Regions from separate parts of the Mesorhizobium sp. M0522 genome, predicted to be linked through region 1. Evidence: predicted binding sites of a transcription regulator. Region 1 holds the regulator's gene; the other holds the start of a gene.
What was found. Region 1 encodes LexA, which represses DNA repair genes until DNA is damaged. Its sites were predicted from a motif close to TGTTCNNNNTGTGTTCNG; they were not measured.
Positions count from the first base shown of each region.

Region 2: NKI58_RS17395 (ATP-dependent helicase) is a predicted target of LexA. The motif match lies at 1,450-1,467, and genes of this name have one in related genera.

Region 1 is NZ_JAMYQW010000024.1:15,003-20,905, reverse strand. Features, by position in the region: gene NKI58_RS22975 (molybdopterin molybdotransferase MoeA) at 1-395, shown strand, start outside; gene NKI58_RS22970 (hormone-sensitive lipase) at 403-1,233, opposite strand; gene kynU (kynureninase) at 1,329-2,576, opposite strand; gene lexA (transcriptional repressor LexA) at 3,025-3,759, shown strand; gene NKI58_RS22955 (ComEC/Rec2 family competence protein) at 3,753-5,903, opposite strand, start outside.
Region 2 is NZ_JAMYQW010000014.1:118,170-124,072, reverse strand. Features, by position in the region: gene NKI58_RS17395 (ATP-dependent helicase) at 1-1,408, opposite strand, end outside; gene NKI58_RS17390 (glucose/quinate/shikimate family membrane-bound PQQ-dependent dehydrogenase) at 1,661-3,973, shown strand; gene NKI58_RS17385 (hypothetical protein) at 3,984-4,415, opposite strand; gene NKI58_RS17380 (hypothetical protein) at 4,425-4,574, opposite strand; gene NKI58_RS17375 (dienelactone hydrolase family protein) at 4,841-5,740, shown strand; gene NKI58_RS17370 (EamA family transporter) at 5,741-5,903, opposite strand, start outside.

The DNA of each region.
Region 1 (5,903 bases):
ATTTCTGGAAGATCGCCATGCGGCCCGGCAAGCCGCTGATGTTCGGGCGGCTGGGCGACATCCGCTGCATCGGCCTGCCCGGCAATCCGGTGGCAAGCCTGGTCTGCACCCAGCTCTTCCTGAAGCCGTTGCTGGCGCAGCTCGGCGGCCGCGCCTTTCAGCAGGATATGCGTCGGGCGCGGCTCGGTACCGCCATGCCGGCCAATGATCTCAGGCAGGATTATGTGCGGGCTGTTGTCAGCACCAACGCCGGCGCGCTCGTGGCGACGCCGTTCGGCATCCAGGACTCCTCGATGCTGAAAATGCTGGCCGATGCCGACGGGCTGATCGTTCGCGCGCCGTTCGCTCCTGCCGCGGCGGCGGGCTCCCCCTGCGACGTGCTGATGCTACGCTGAACCTGCCTCACTCCGAAATCAAGGTCCGGGTCAGCGGATGGTCTGGATCGGCCAAACCGTCGATGATGTTGAAATGATGCCGGTCAGGTTCGACCACCGAGCTGGTCGCGGTACCCAGGCCGATCCAGATGTTGGCCAGCAACGCGCTCTGACGCAGGAATTCGGCGCGCTCGCCGCCGCCGGCCCAGCAGGTCAGGCGGGCCTTGTCCATCGGGCGCAGCAGCACCGGGCTTTCGGCCTGCGCCTCGGCCTCATCGATCGCGATCGTCTCGTTCATGCCGGTGCGCATGATCGGGCGCAAATCATGCACCCCCGAGATCGACACCACGTGACGAACGCGCCGGACCACTTCGGGCGCCAGCGGCGTCGTCGCCGTAACCATCCGGCTAACAAGATGGCCGCCGGCCGAGTGTCCGGTCAGCATCAGCGGCCCTGGGACCATCGCCGCCGCCTTGCCGATCGCCGCGCCGACTTCCTTGACGATGCCGCCAATGCGTATCTGCGGACAGAGCGTGTAGGACGGCATCGCCACCGCATAGCCGCGATCAACAGGGCCAGTGGCAAGATGCGACCAGAAATTTTTGTCGAATGCCATCCAGTAGCCGCCATGAACGAACACCACGAGTCCCTTGGGCTTGATGGCCGGCAGGAAAAGATCGAGCCGGTTGCGTGGGTTGTCGCCATAGGCCATGTCGAGCCGCGCCCTGCCCTCGGTCGAAAGCACGTCGCGGAAAACCCGCGCGGGCTCGATCCAGGCCGCCGGCCAGCGATCGCTGCCGGCTACGTTGGCGCCGTTGGCATAGGCGTTGTCCCAATCGGCAATGTGACGTTCGAACACCCTGCGCCCTCCCTGGCATATGGCCTTGCAACGTAGCCGTGAGCATCGCGCGGCGCGTCGTCGCCAGCCTCACGATTCCAGCTCTCGCATCAATCTCAAGTGACAGCCGCCTTGATGGCGAAGCGCGCTTCCTTCCACGCACCGGTGCGCAGGATGTCCTCAAGCACTTCGACGGCCTGCCAGACATCGGCATAGCCGACATAGAGCGGCGTAAAGCCGAAGCGCATGGTCGATGGCGCGCGAAAATCGCCGATCACGCCACGTTCGATCAGCGCGCGCATGATCTGGTAGCCATGCTCATGCATGAATGAAATCTGGCTGCCGCGTTTTTCCCCATCGCGCGTGCTCTCGAGCGTGAGCCCGTAAGTGCCGCACTTTGCCTCGACAAGCTCAATGAACAGATCCGCCAGCGCGATGCTCTTCTTGCGCACCGCCGTCATGTCGACATCGTTCCAGATGTCAAGCGCGCCCTTCAGCGTGCGCATCGACAGGACCGGCTGGGTGCCGCACAGAAACCGGCGGATGCCGGTGCCGGCCGCATAGCCTGGCTCGAAGGCGAAGGGCCGTGCATGGCCCCACCAGCCGGTGAGCGGCTGCTGGATGTCGGAAAGATGCCGCTCAGCCGCATAGATGAAGGCAGGCGCGCCCGGGCCGCCATTCAGATATTTGTAGGTGCAGCCAACGGCAAAATCGGCGTTTGCCTTGTCGAGCTCGACTGACATCGCGCCGGCGGTGTGGCAGAGATCCCAGACGATCATCGCCCCGGCTTCCTGAGCCCTGCGCGTCAGCGCCGGCATGTCGCGCAGTTCGCCCGACTTGTAGTTGACGTGGTTGACCAGCACCACGGCGGTGCGTTCGTCGATCAGCTCTTCGATGGTCGGCGCGTCGATCCCCGAGAGGCGCAGCAGCGTATCTTTTCGCGTCGAAACCACACCCTCAGCCATGTAGAGGTCCGTCGGAAAACTATCGCCCTCGGCGACGATGACCTGCCGCTCCGGTCGCATGGCCATGGCGGCGTGCAGCAGCTTGTAGATGTTGACCGATGTCGTGTCGCAGACCACCGTCTGGCCGGCCGCGGCACCGATCAGGCGCCCGAGCTGGTCGCCAAGTTCAAGCGGCATGTTGAACCAGCCGGCCGTGTTCCATGCGCGGATGAGATCATGCGACCATTCTTCGGTCGCGGCCTTGTGCAGTTCATCGAAAGCGGCACGTGAAGCAGCTCCTAGCGAATTGCCGTCGAGATAGATCACTCCTTGCGGCAACACGAAGCGGTCGCGCATCGCGCGCAGCGGATCTGCGGCATCCATCGCCTTTATGGCGGCGAGATCGGGAATTCCTGTCATGATGTGCCTGCTCCCCCCAAAAATTCAACGCAACGCCGGACACGCATCGACTGTTCTTCCATCACCTGGTTGCGCGCAGCAAGGCTCCACCGGCGAGAAGCAGCCTGACCAGGCGACTGGAAACCAGGAGTTAACCCGAGGTTGGCGTTTTGAGTTCGTTTCGTTCACGGTGCATTGACCGAACCGCGCAGTCGATACGGGTTCAATTCCGTGCCCTTTGCCGACCGACGGCCGATGTCAGTGCTGCCTTCTGGGAAGCCAGAAGGCGCAAACGAAAGCAGAATCAAGGGGATGACGCTCGCGACGGTGAAAATGCGGCATTCCGGTAGGGGCGTGGTTTGTTTCCCAAGCCTTAACGCATTCATTAAACTTTAAACAGTTGCGGAACACAACTGGAACAGATAGTGTTTGTTCTGGGTTTGTTTTTCTGATTCTGTTGGGGGTCGCTATGCTGACACGCAAACAACACGAACTGCTTATGTTCATCCACGAAAGGTTGAAGGAAAGCGGTATTCCGCCCTCCTTCGACGAGATGAAGGAGGCGCTCGACCTGGCTTCCAAATCGGGAATCCATCGGCTGATTACGGCGCTGGAGGAGCGCGGCTTCATTCGCCGTTTGCCCAACCGGGCCCGTGCGCTGGAGGTGCTGCGCCTGCCTGACTCGATCGCCCCCGGCCTCAATGCGGCACGCAAGTTCTCGCCGAGTGTCATCCAGGGTAGTCTTGGGCAAGGCGCCCCTCGGCAGGGCAAGCCGACATCGTCGCGCGTCCCTGCAGCCGGCAATGACGACGATGTCGTCGCCGCCGTTTCGATCCCGGTGATGGGCCGCATCGCCGCCGGTGTGCCGATCGACGCCATCCAGCACCAGACGCATTCGATTTCGGTGCCGCCGGATATGATCATGGGCGGCGAGCATTATGCGCTCGAGGTCAAAGGCGATTCGATGATCGAGGCCGGCATTTTCGACGGCGACACGGTGATCATCCGCAATGCCGATACGGCGAGCCCCGGTGAGATCGTGGTGGCACTGGTCGACGAGGAGGAAGCGACGCTGAAGCGGTTCCGCCGCAAGGGCGCCTCGATCGCCCTGGAAGCCGCCAATCCGGCCTACGAGACGCGCATCTTCGGACCAGACAGGGTCAAGGTGCAGGGCAAGCTCGTCGGACTGATCCGCCGCTACTGAGCTCCGCCCTTGGCGCCGGCTTTGGGGTTGTCGGCCCTGCGGTATGGCGGCAGGCCCCGTGCCGCGCGTGAAAATTTCCGCTGCACGTGCCAGGGCCGGTATGATTTTTCGACCGCGAAACGGATTTCGGCGCGCGTTGCCGCTTGTGGATCGAAGTAGACGGCGGCACTTCCCGCGCGCGCCAGTTGCCGTTTGGTGACGACGAGGACCAGCCGGTCGTGGTAGCAGGGGTTATGGGCGGTGGCGTCGTCGATGACGATCAAGCTGGCAAAGGCGCAGGCTGGCCGCGCAGTATCGCGGTCCTTGGCTTGCGCGATGATCGCGCCGGATGGATGCCTGGCAAGGCAGAGGCCGTCCGTGCAAATGAACGGCATGCCCGGCGGTAGGTCGGCCGGATCGGCAATGTCGAATTGCGGGTCGTTCTTTCCAGGTGTTTCCGGCGCGACGATAGCCTCTGATGTGAGCGCGCGTTTCCAGTTGTCGATGGTGAACTCATTCGGGCGTGCCCGGTTGACCGCGAGTTCACCGCTGCCGATCGGCAGCGCGACCAGCCGTGCGTCCTCCGAGACCAATACGTCGGGTATGCGTGTCTGCGTTGTCGTCAGCAAGCCGGCGAGCGCAAAAGGAAGTGCCGCCAGCCGCAACCAGGTCGTCGCCATGCTGGCAATGACGAGGGCGATCGTCACCAGAAGGACGGATCTCAGCGAAATCAGCCCGACCGCATCGATCGGCGAGCGCTCCGAGATCCACCCGGACAGGGCGATCATCGCCGTCAGCCCCTTGCCCATGACATAGAGGAAAGGGCCATCCGCACCGAACGGCATCGCCAGCGCGCTGAGAACGGCGAAGGGCATGACGACCAGTGAGACGATGGGCATGATGGCCAGATTGGCGAACAGGCTGAGCGGCGCCACGCGCTGGAAATGCCATATGGCGAAAAGCGCCGTGGCGCTCCCTGCAATGATCGAGGTCATCGCCAGACCGCACATGCCCAGCAGGACCTTTCGAGTGGCAAAGCGTAGCGGCGACAGCCGCGGCAGCGGCGTGGTGGCCCTGCCGGCGCGGTAATCGGACCAGCCTGCATAGGCGCCGACAAGGGCCGCCGTCGCGGCGAAGGACATCTGGAAACTCGGACCGACCACCTCGTGCGGCGACACCAGGATGACCGCGATGGCCGAGATCGCCAGGTTGCGCATGGTGAGCGCGGCCCGGTCGAACAGCACGGCGATAAGCATCACCGCCAGCATGATGAAGCTGCGTTCGGCCGCCACGACAATGCCGGAAAAGACGAGGTAGGCCGCAATCGAAAAAAGCGCGGCGGCCGCGGCATATTTCTTGACCGGCCGTCGCGATGAGAAATCGGGAAACAGCGCAAAGGCACCCCGCAGCAGCGCCATGATGGTGCCGGCGACCAACGCCATATGCAGCCCCGAGATGGAGATGATGTGGTAGATGCCGGTGCGCCGCATCGCTTCGTTGATCTCCTCGGGAATGCCGGCGCGCACGCCGACGATCAGCGCAGCAGCAATCTCGCCCTCGGCACCGCCGATGCGGCTGCGGATATGGTCGGCGATAGATTCGCGCGCGTCTTCGATCGCGGAAGAAAGCTGCGCGCCAAGCGGCATGCTGCCCGACGACACGACTTTCGGATTGCCGAGAAAAAAGCCGCTGCCGCCGATACCGGCGAAATAGCTGTCGAAGGAGAAATCATAGCTGTCGGGCCGCACCGGGCCGGTCGGCGGCAGCAGCCGCACATAGCCGGTGATCTCGGAACCGGCGGTCAGCTCAGCCGGTATCTTCATCGCCGAAACGCGGACCCGTTCCGGCATGTAGCGCAGTGTCGGCCTGGCGGTTGAGGTCACATCGATTGTCAGCCTGATGCGGCCGCTCGCCATGGGCTCGTACGATACGACGCGACCCGTCAGCCGCGTCGAGATTTCGGAACCGAGCATATGCGTTCCGACACGCCATGTCTCGAACTTGGCGGCAAGTACGCCAAGCGCGCAGAGCAGCGCCACCATGAAGCACAGGCGCGTCCTGGGCCATGACCGCGAGACGACGGCACAAAGGGCCGCGAGGAGCGCGATTGCGATCGGCTGTGGAAAGGCCGGCTCCACCGACAGCCCGAAATATACGACCACCCC
Region 2 (5,903 bases), on a different contig from region 1:
CGAAGCGGTCCTCGAACTCGCGCATCTGGAAGGAGGCGCGGACGAGAATCGCCATATCGTTCAAATTGTGCTTCTGGCGCTGGTAGGCCTCGATCGTCTCGCCGACGGCGCGGGCCTCCTCTTCGGAATCCCAGGCGGCATGGACATGCACCTTCTCGTCGTCCTCGGCGATCTTTTCGGTGAACAGCGTCTTGCCGAAGCGGCCCTCATTGTGGGCGATCAGGTGGGACGCCGTGCCGAGGATGTGCGCAGTGGAGCGATAATTGCGCTCCAGCCTGATGATGGTGGCGCCGGGGAAATCCTTATCGAAGCGCAGGATGTTGTCGACCTCGGCGCCGCGCCAGCCATAGATCGACTGGTCGTCGTCGCCGACGCAGCAGATGTTGACGGTGGATAGGCGCGGGCTTCCCTCCCCCTTGAGGGGAGGGTGGCCGGGCGAAGCCCGGTCGGGTGGGGTCCGTGCGGCAGTGCTCGACCTACCGGCGGCAGTGCTCGACGCTCTAGCGGTGCCTTCTGCGGCAACCCCCTCCGCCCGCTTCGCGGGCACCTCCCCCTCAAGGGGGGAGGATTGCGGCCGCTGCGCCAAGAGCCGCAGCCACATGTACTGGGCGGTGTTGGTGTCCTGATACTCGTCAACGAGGATGTAGCGGAAGCGCTTGTGGTATTCCTTCAGCACGTCCGGATTGGCGCGGAAGATGCGGATCGGGTGGCACAGGAGATCGCCGAAGTCGCAAGCGTTCAGCGTTTTCAGCCGCTCCTGGTAGGCCTTGTAGAGCTCGCGGCCCTTGCCGTTGGCGAAGGCACGGGCATCGCCCTCGGGGATGTCGGCGGGGCCAAGGCCCTTGTTCTTCCAGCCGTCGATCATCTGGGCGAACTGCTTGGCCGGCCAGCGCTTGTCGTCCAGCCCTTCGGCCTGGATAAGCTGCTTGATCAGGCGCACGACATCATCGGTGTCGAGAATGGTGAAGTCGGATTTGAGCCCGGCCAGCTCGGCATGTCTGCGCAGCAGCTTCACTCCAATCGAGTGGAAGGTGCCGAGCCACGGCATGCCCTCGACATTGCCTTCGCCGATCAACAGGCCGATGCGCTGCTTCATCTCGCGCGCCGCCTTGTTGGTGAAGGTGACGGCGAGGATCTGCGAGGGGAAAGCCTTGCCGGTGGCAAGGATGTGGGCGATGCGGGTGGTCAGGACGCGCGTTTTGCCGGTGCCGGCGCCGGCCAGCACCAGCACCGGGCCTTCGGTGGTTTCCACCGCCAGCCTCTGCTCGGGGTTGAGGCCGTTGAGATAATCGGGCGCGTTGTTCTGGTTGCTGCGGGCAGCCATGGCGCGCGCGGCAATGCCCGACGGGGCCACGGGCCGCGCGTTCGGTTCGTCAAAAAAGGGCATGTCTTCCGAAAAGCCGGACATCTCCCCCCGAATGTAGTGATTCGGCAGCGAAAGGCCAGAAGTGTCTCCGTTTTGTTCTCTGTCCAGTCGGTAGACTCACAATCTGAATGGGTCCGCTAACCAAAACGCCGGGCTTGCGATGGGCCGGCGCCGTAAAACGCCGAGCTTGCTTGACAGGGGAGGCGGGCCGGAGAAAGTTGCGTGGGGGCAGGAACGCAATGCGGGGTTGCCCATGGACGCGTCGCGGAGCGCACCAGTCGAAGGAGCACCGTCTTGGCTGTGGTCATCACCTCCCTGATCCTTTTCCTCATCGGCCTGGCGGTTGGCGGCGGCGGCATCTGGCTCGTGACGCTGGGGGGCAGCTGGTATTACGTCATCGTCGGTCTAGCTTTCCTTGTCGCGGCCTGGCTGCTCTACAGGCGCAGATCCACGGCGCTGTGGCTCTACGCGGCGATCGTGCTCGGCACGCTCGCCTGGGCGGTCTGGGAGATCGGCTTCGACTGGTGGGAGCTCGGCCCGCGCGGCGGCATCATCGTGCTTGTCGCGCTATGGCTGTTGACGCCATGGGCGCGGCGCGGGCTTACCGGTCCCGACGGACGCGCGCCGCTGATCCTCGCCGTGCTGGCCTCGCTTGCGGTCGCCGGCTATTCGATGACGACCGATCCAAAGGATATTGCGGGTGAACTCAACACCGACAAGGTGACGCCGACGGCCGATCTCGGCGGCAACGTGCCGGCTGGCGAATGGCACTATTACGGTCGCACGCAATATGGCCAGCGCTATTCGCCGCTCGACCAGATCACCGCCGAAAACGTTGCCAATCTGCAGCCGGCCTGGACCTATCGCACCGGCGACGTGAAAGGGCCCGACGACATTGGCGAGACGACCTATCAGGTGACGCCGCTAAAAATCGCCGACACGCTCTACATCTGCACGCCGCATAATTTCGCCATCGCCATCGATGCCGCGAGCGGTAAGGAGAAATGGCGCTTCGATCCGCAGGTCAAGCTCAACAAGGACCGCCAGCACCAGACCTGCCGCGGCGTGTCCTATTATGCCGATGCCAAGGTCGCCGCCGGCCAGCCCTGCGCCACACACATCTACCTGCCGACATCCGACGCCCGGCTGATCGCGCTCGATGCGGCGAATGGCCAGGTCTGCCCGACTTTCGCCGAAGGCGGCACGCTGAACCTGCTCGCCAACATGCCATATCCGAAGCCGGGCTATTATTATTCGACCTCGGCGCCGCTGATCGTCGCCAACAAGATCATCGTCGGCGGCGCGGTCAACGACAATTATTCGACGCAGGAGCCGTCCGGGGTCATCCGTGCCTACGATGCCGACACCGGCGCGCTGTTGTGGAATTGGGATTCCGGCAATCCGGACCAGACGACGCCGCTGCCGCCGGACCAGACCTACACCAACAACTCGCCCAACATGTGGTCGACGGCGAGCGTCGACGAGAAGCTCGGGCTGCTTTATGTGCCGCTCGGCAACAAGACGCCGGACCAACTCGGTGCCGGACGCAGCGCCAATGACGAGAAATTCTCCTCTTCGATCACCGCGCTCGATCTCAACAGCGGACAATTGCGCTGGGTGCGGCAGACCGTGCACCACGATCTCTGGGACATGGACGTGCCGGCGCAGCCGACGCTGGTCGACATCACCACGGAAAGTGGCGTGGTGCCGGCGCTGGTCGGGCCGACCAAGCAGGGCGACCTCTATGTGCTCGACCGGCGCAGCGGCGAGCCGATCGTTCCGGTCAAGGAAGTACCGGCGCCGGGCGGCGCGATCGAGGGCGACCATACCTCGCCGACGCAGCCGCTCTCGGACCTGAGCTTCAGTCCGAAACCGCTGACCGGTGCCGACATGTGGGGCATCACCATGTTCGACCAGCTGGCCTGCCGGATCGAGCTCCGGAAGTTGCGCTATGAGGGCCGCTACACGCCGCCGTCGCTGCAGGGCTCGCTGATCTACCCCGGCAATTTCGGCACCTTCAACTGGGGCGGCGTGGCAGTCGATCCGGTCCGGCAGGTGATGTTCGGCATGCCGACATACCTGGCGTTCATCTCCAAGCTGGTGCCGCGCGCCGACGTGCCGCCGCCCGGCGACACCAAGGGCAGCGAACAGGGCCTGAACCGCAATGATGGTGCGCCTTACGCAGTAATATTGAAGCCGTTCCTGTCGCCGCTCGGCATTCCCTGCCAGGCGCCGCCCTGGGGCTATGTGGCGGGTGCCGACCTTCGGACCGGAAAGATCGTCTACAAGCATCGCAACGGCACCGTCTACGACATGACGCCATTGCCGCTGCCATTCAAGGTCGGCGTGCCCGGCATTGGCGGGCCGATGATTACTGCCGGCGGCGTCGCCTTCCTCGGTGCGGCGGTCGATGACTATGTGCGCGCTTATGACCTGACGACCGGCAAACAGCTCTGGCAGGCGCGGCTGCCGGCGGGCGGGCAGTCGACACCGATGACCTACACGGTAGCCGACGGGCGCCAGTTGGTCGTCATCGTTGCCGGCGGCCACGGCTCGGTCGGTACCAAGCCGGGCGACTATGTGATGGCCTATACGCTGCCGAAATAGAGAAGTTCCTTCAGAGCCCGAGATGCCCTTTCAGGTCGGGTACCGATGCAAGTACCTCACTGGTCAGCTGCGGGCCGGCGGCTGTCTCGGCCTGCTGGACCAGCATCGTGCCGGCCTGGCTGATCTGTGCGAGCGTAAGGCCTGATGCCTTGAGTATGGCGACGCCGTTGATCAGCGCGCCGGTCTTTTCGCCGAGAGCGCCACCGAGCGCGCCCTCCAGCGAGGACAGGAGGCCACCACCGGAAGCCGCGCCGGGAGCCATGACATCATACTGCTTGGCCAGGGCGTCTGCTCCCGGGATTTTGGCGAAGAAGTTCGACAGGGTCGTGCCTTCCGCCTCGTGTTCGAGCACCGAGAAAATCGTGCCGGCGATCTTTTCCGTCAAAGCCTGGTTGAGACCGGATTTCTGGGAGACGGTGTTGATGATGTCCTGAACGTCCATGACCTTTCCTCAGGCTTTGGTGTTTGCGGGCGGGTGCCGGTTGGCGCGGATCTTGATCAACGATCGTTTGAAGGCGGTGAAGGCCGTGAACCGCAGCGCCAGCAAAGCCATAGCGGCGAGGGCGAACCCACTTGCCAGAAGCGGGGAGGGAAAGGTCATGGGCGTATTCCTTCGTCGTCAATCAGGCATTCTTTTCCCGCCAAATGGCCATTCTCGTTCGCCAAATGGCCCGAGTATGGCATAGCCCTTCGTTTTACATTGTGGTGCGTGCATTTAGCATTGCCACAAAGGACCAAAATTTAACGACAGTGCGGCGCGAGGCATCACGGCCTCGTGCAGGGACTTATGGCAGCCTCACTCAGCCGTGACTGGACCAGGCAAGCTTCGGCTCTATGTTGCCGCGGGGGGCCGACGAGGAGCGCGCCATGACAACACCTGCCGGACCCACTGTCGTCGAGCCTGTCATTACCCAGGCGATGATCGATGCCTATGACGAATACACGCATCTGACGCTCGACCGACGGCGCTTCATGGAGCAATTGACCAGGCTTGCCGGATCGGGTGCGGCAGCTGCCGCGATCGCGCCGCTGCTGGCGGCGAACTCGGCCCAGGCGGCAATCGTGGCGGAAGACGATCCGCGTGTGAAAGGCAAGGACATCAGCTATCCCGGCAGCGCCGGCGAGATGAAGGGCTATCTGGTCAGGCCGGCGGACCAGACCGGCAAGCTTGGCACGGTCATCGTGGTGCACGAGAACAGGGGTCTCAACCCGCATATTCGCGATGTGGCGCGGCGCGTGGCGCTGGAAGGGTTCGTGGCGCTTGCGCCGGACTTCATGACACCGCTCGGCGGCACACCGGACGATGAAAACAGGGCACGTGACCTGTTTTCCCAGCTCGATCCAGCACAGGTCGCCGCCAATGCCGTGGCAACTGTCGCCTACCTCAAAGGCTACAAGGACGGCAACGGCAAGGTCGGCGCTGTCGGCTTCTGCTGGGGCGGCGGCACGGTGAACATGCTGGCCGTCAACGCGCCGGACCTCGCCGCCGCCGTCGCCTATTACGGCATGCAGCCACAGGCCGAGGACGTGCCGAAGATCAAGGCCGCGCTCATGCTGCATTATGCCGGGCTCGACACCCGCACCAATGCCGGCATCGATGCCTTCAAGAAGGCACTCGACGCGGCCCATGTCGAATACTCGGTCTATGTCTATGAAGGCGCCAACCATGCCTTCAACAACGAAACGTCGGCGGCCCGCTACGACAAGAAGGCGGCTGACCTCGCCTGGGGCCGGACGATCGCTTTCCTCAAGGAGAAGCTGGCCTGATCAGTCCGGCGCCGGCTTATGGAACGCCACGCCGGCCACCACCAGGGCGATGCCAAGGCAGTCGGTGAGGCTCGGCACCTGCCGCAGCACGATGACGCCGATCAACGTTGCGGTGACCGGCAGCAATGACAGCATCAGCGCGAAGCTGGAGCGCGGCAGCCGC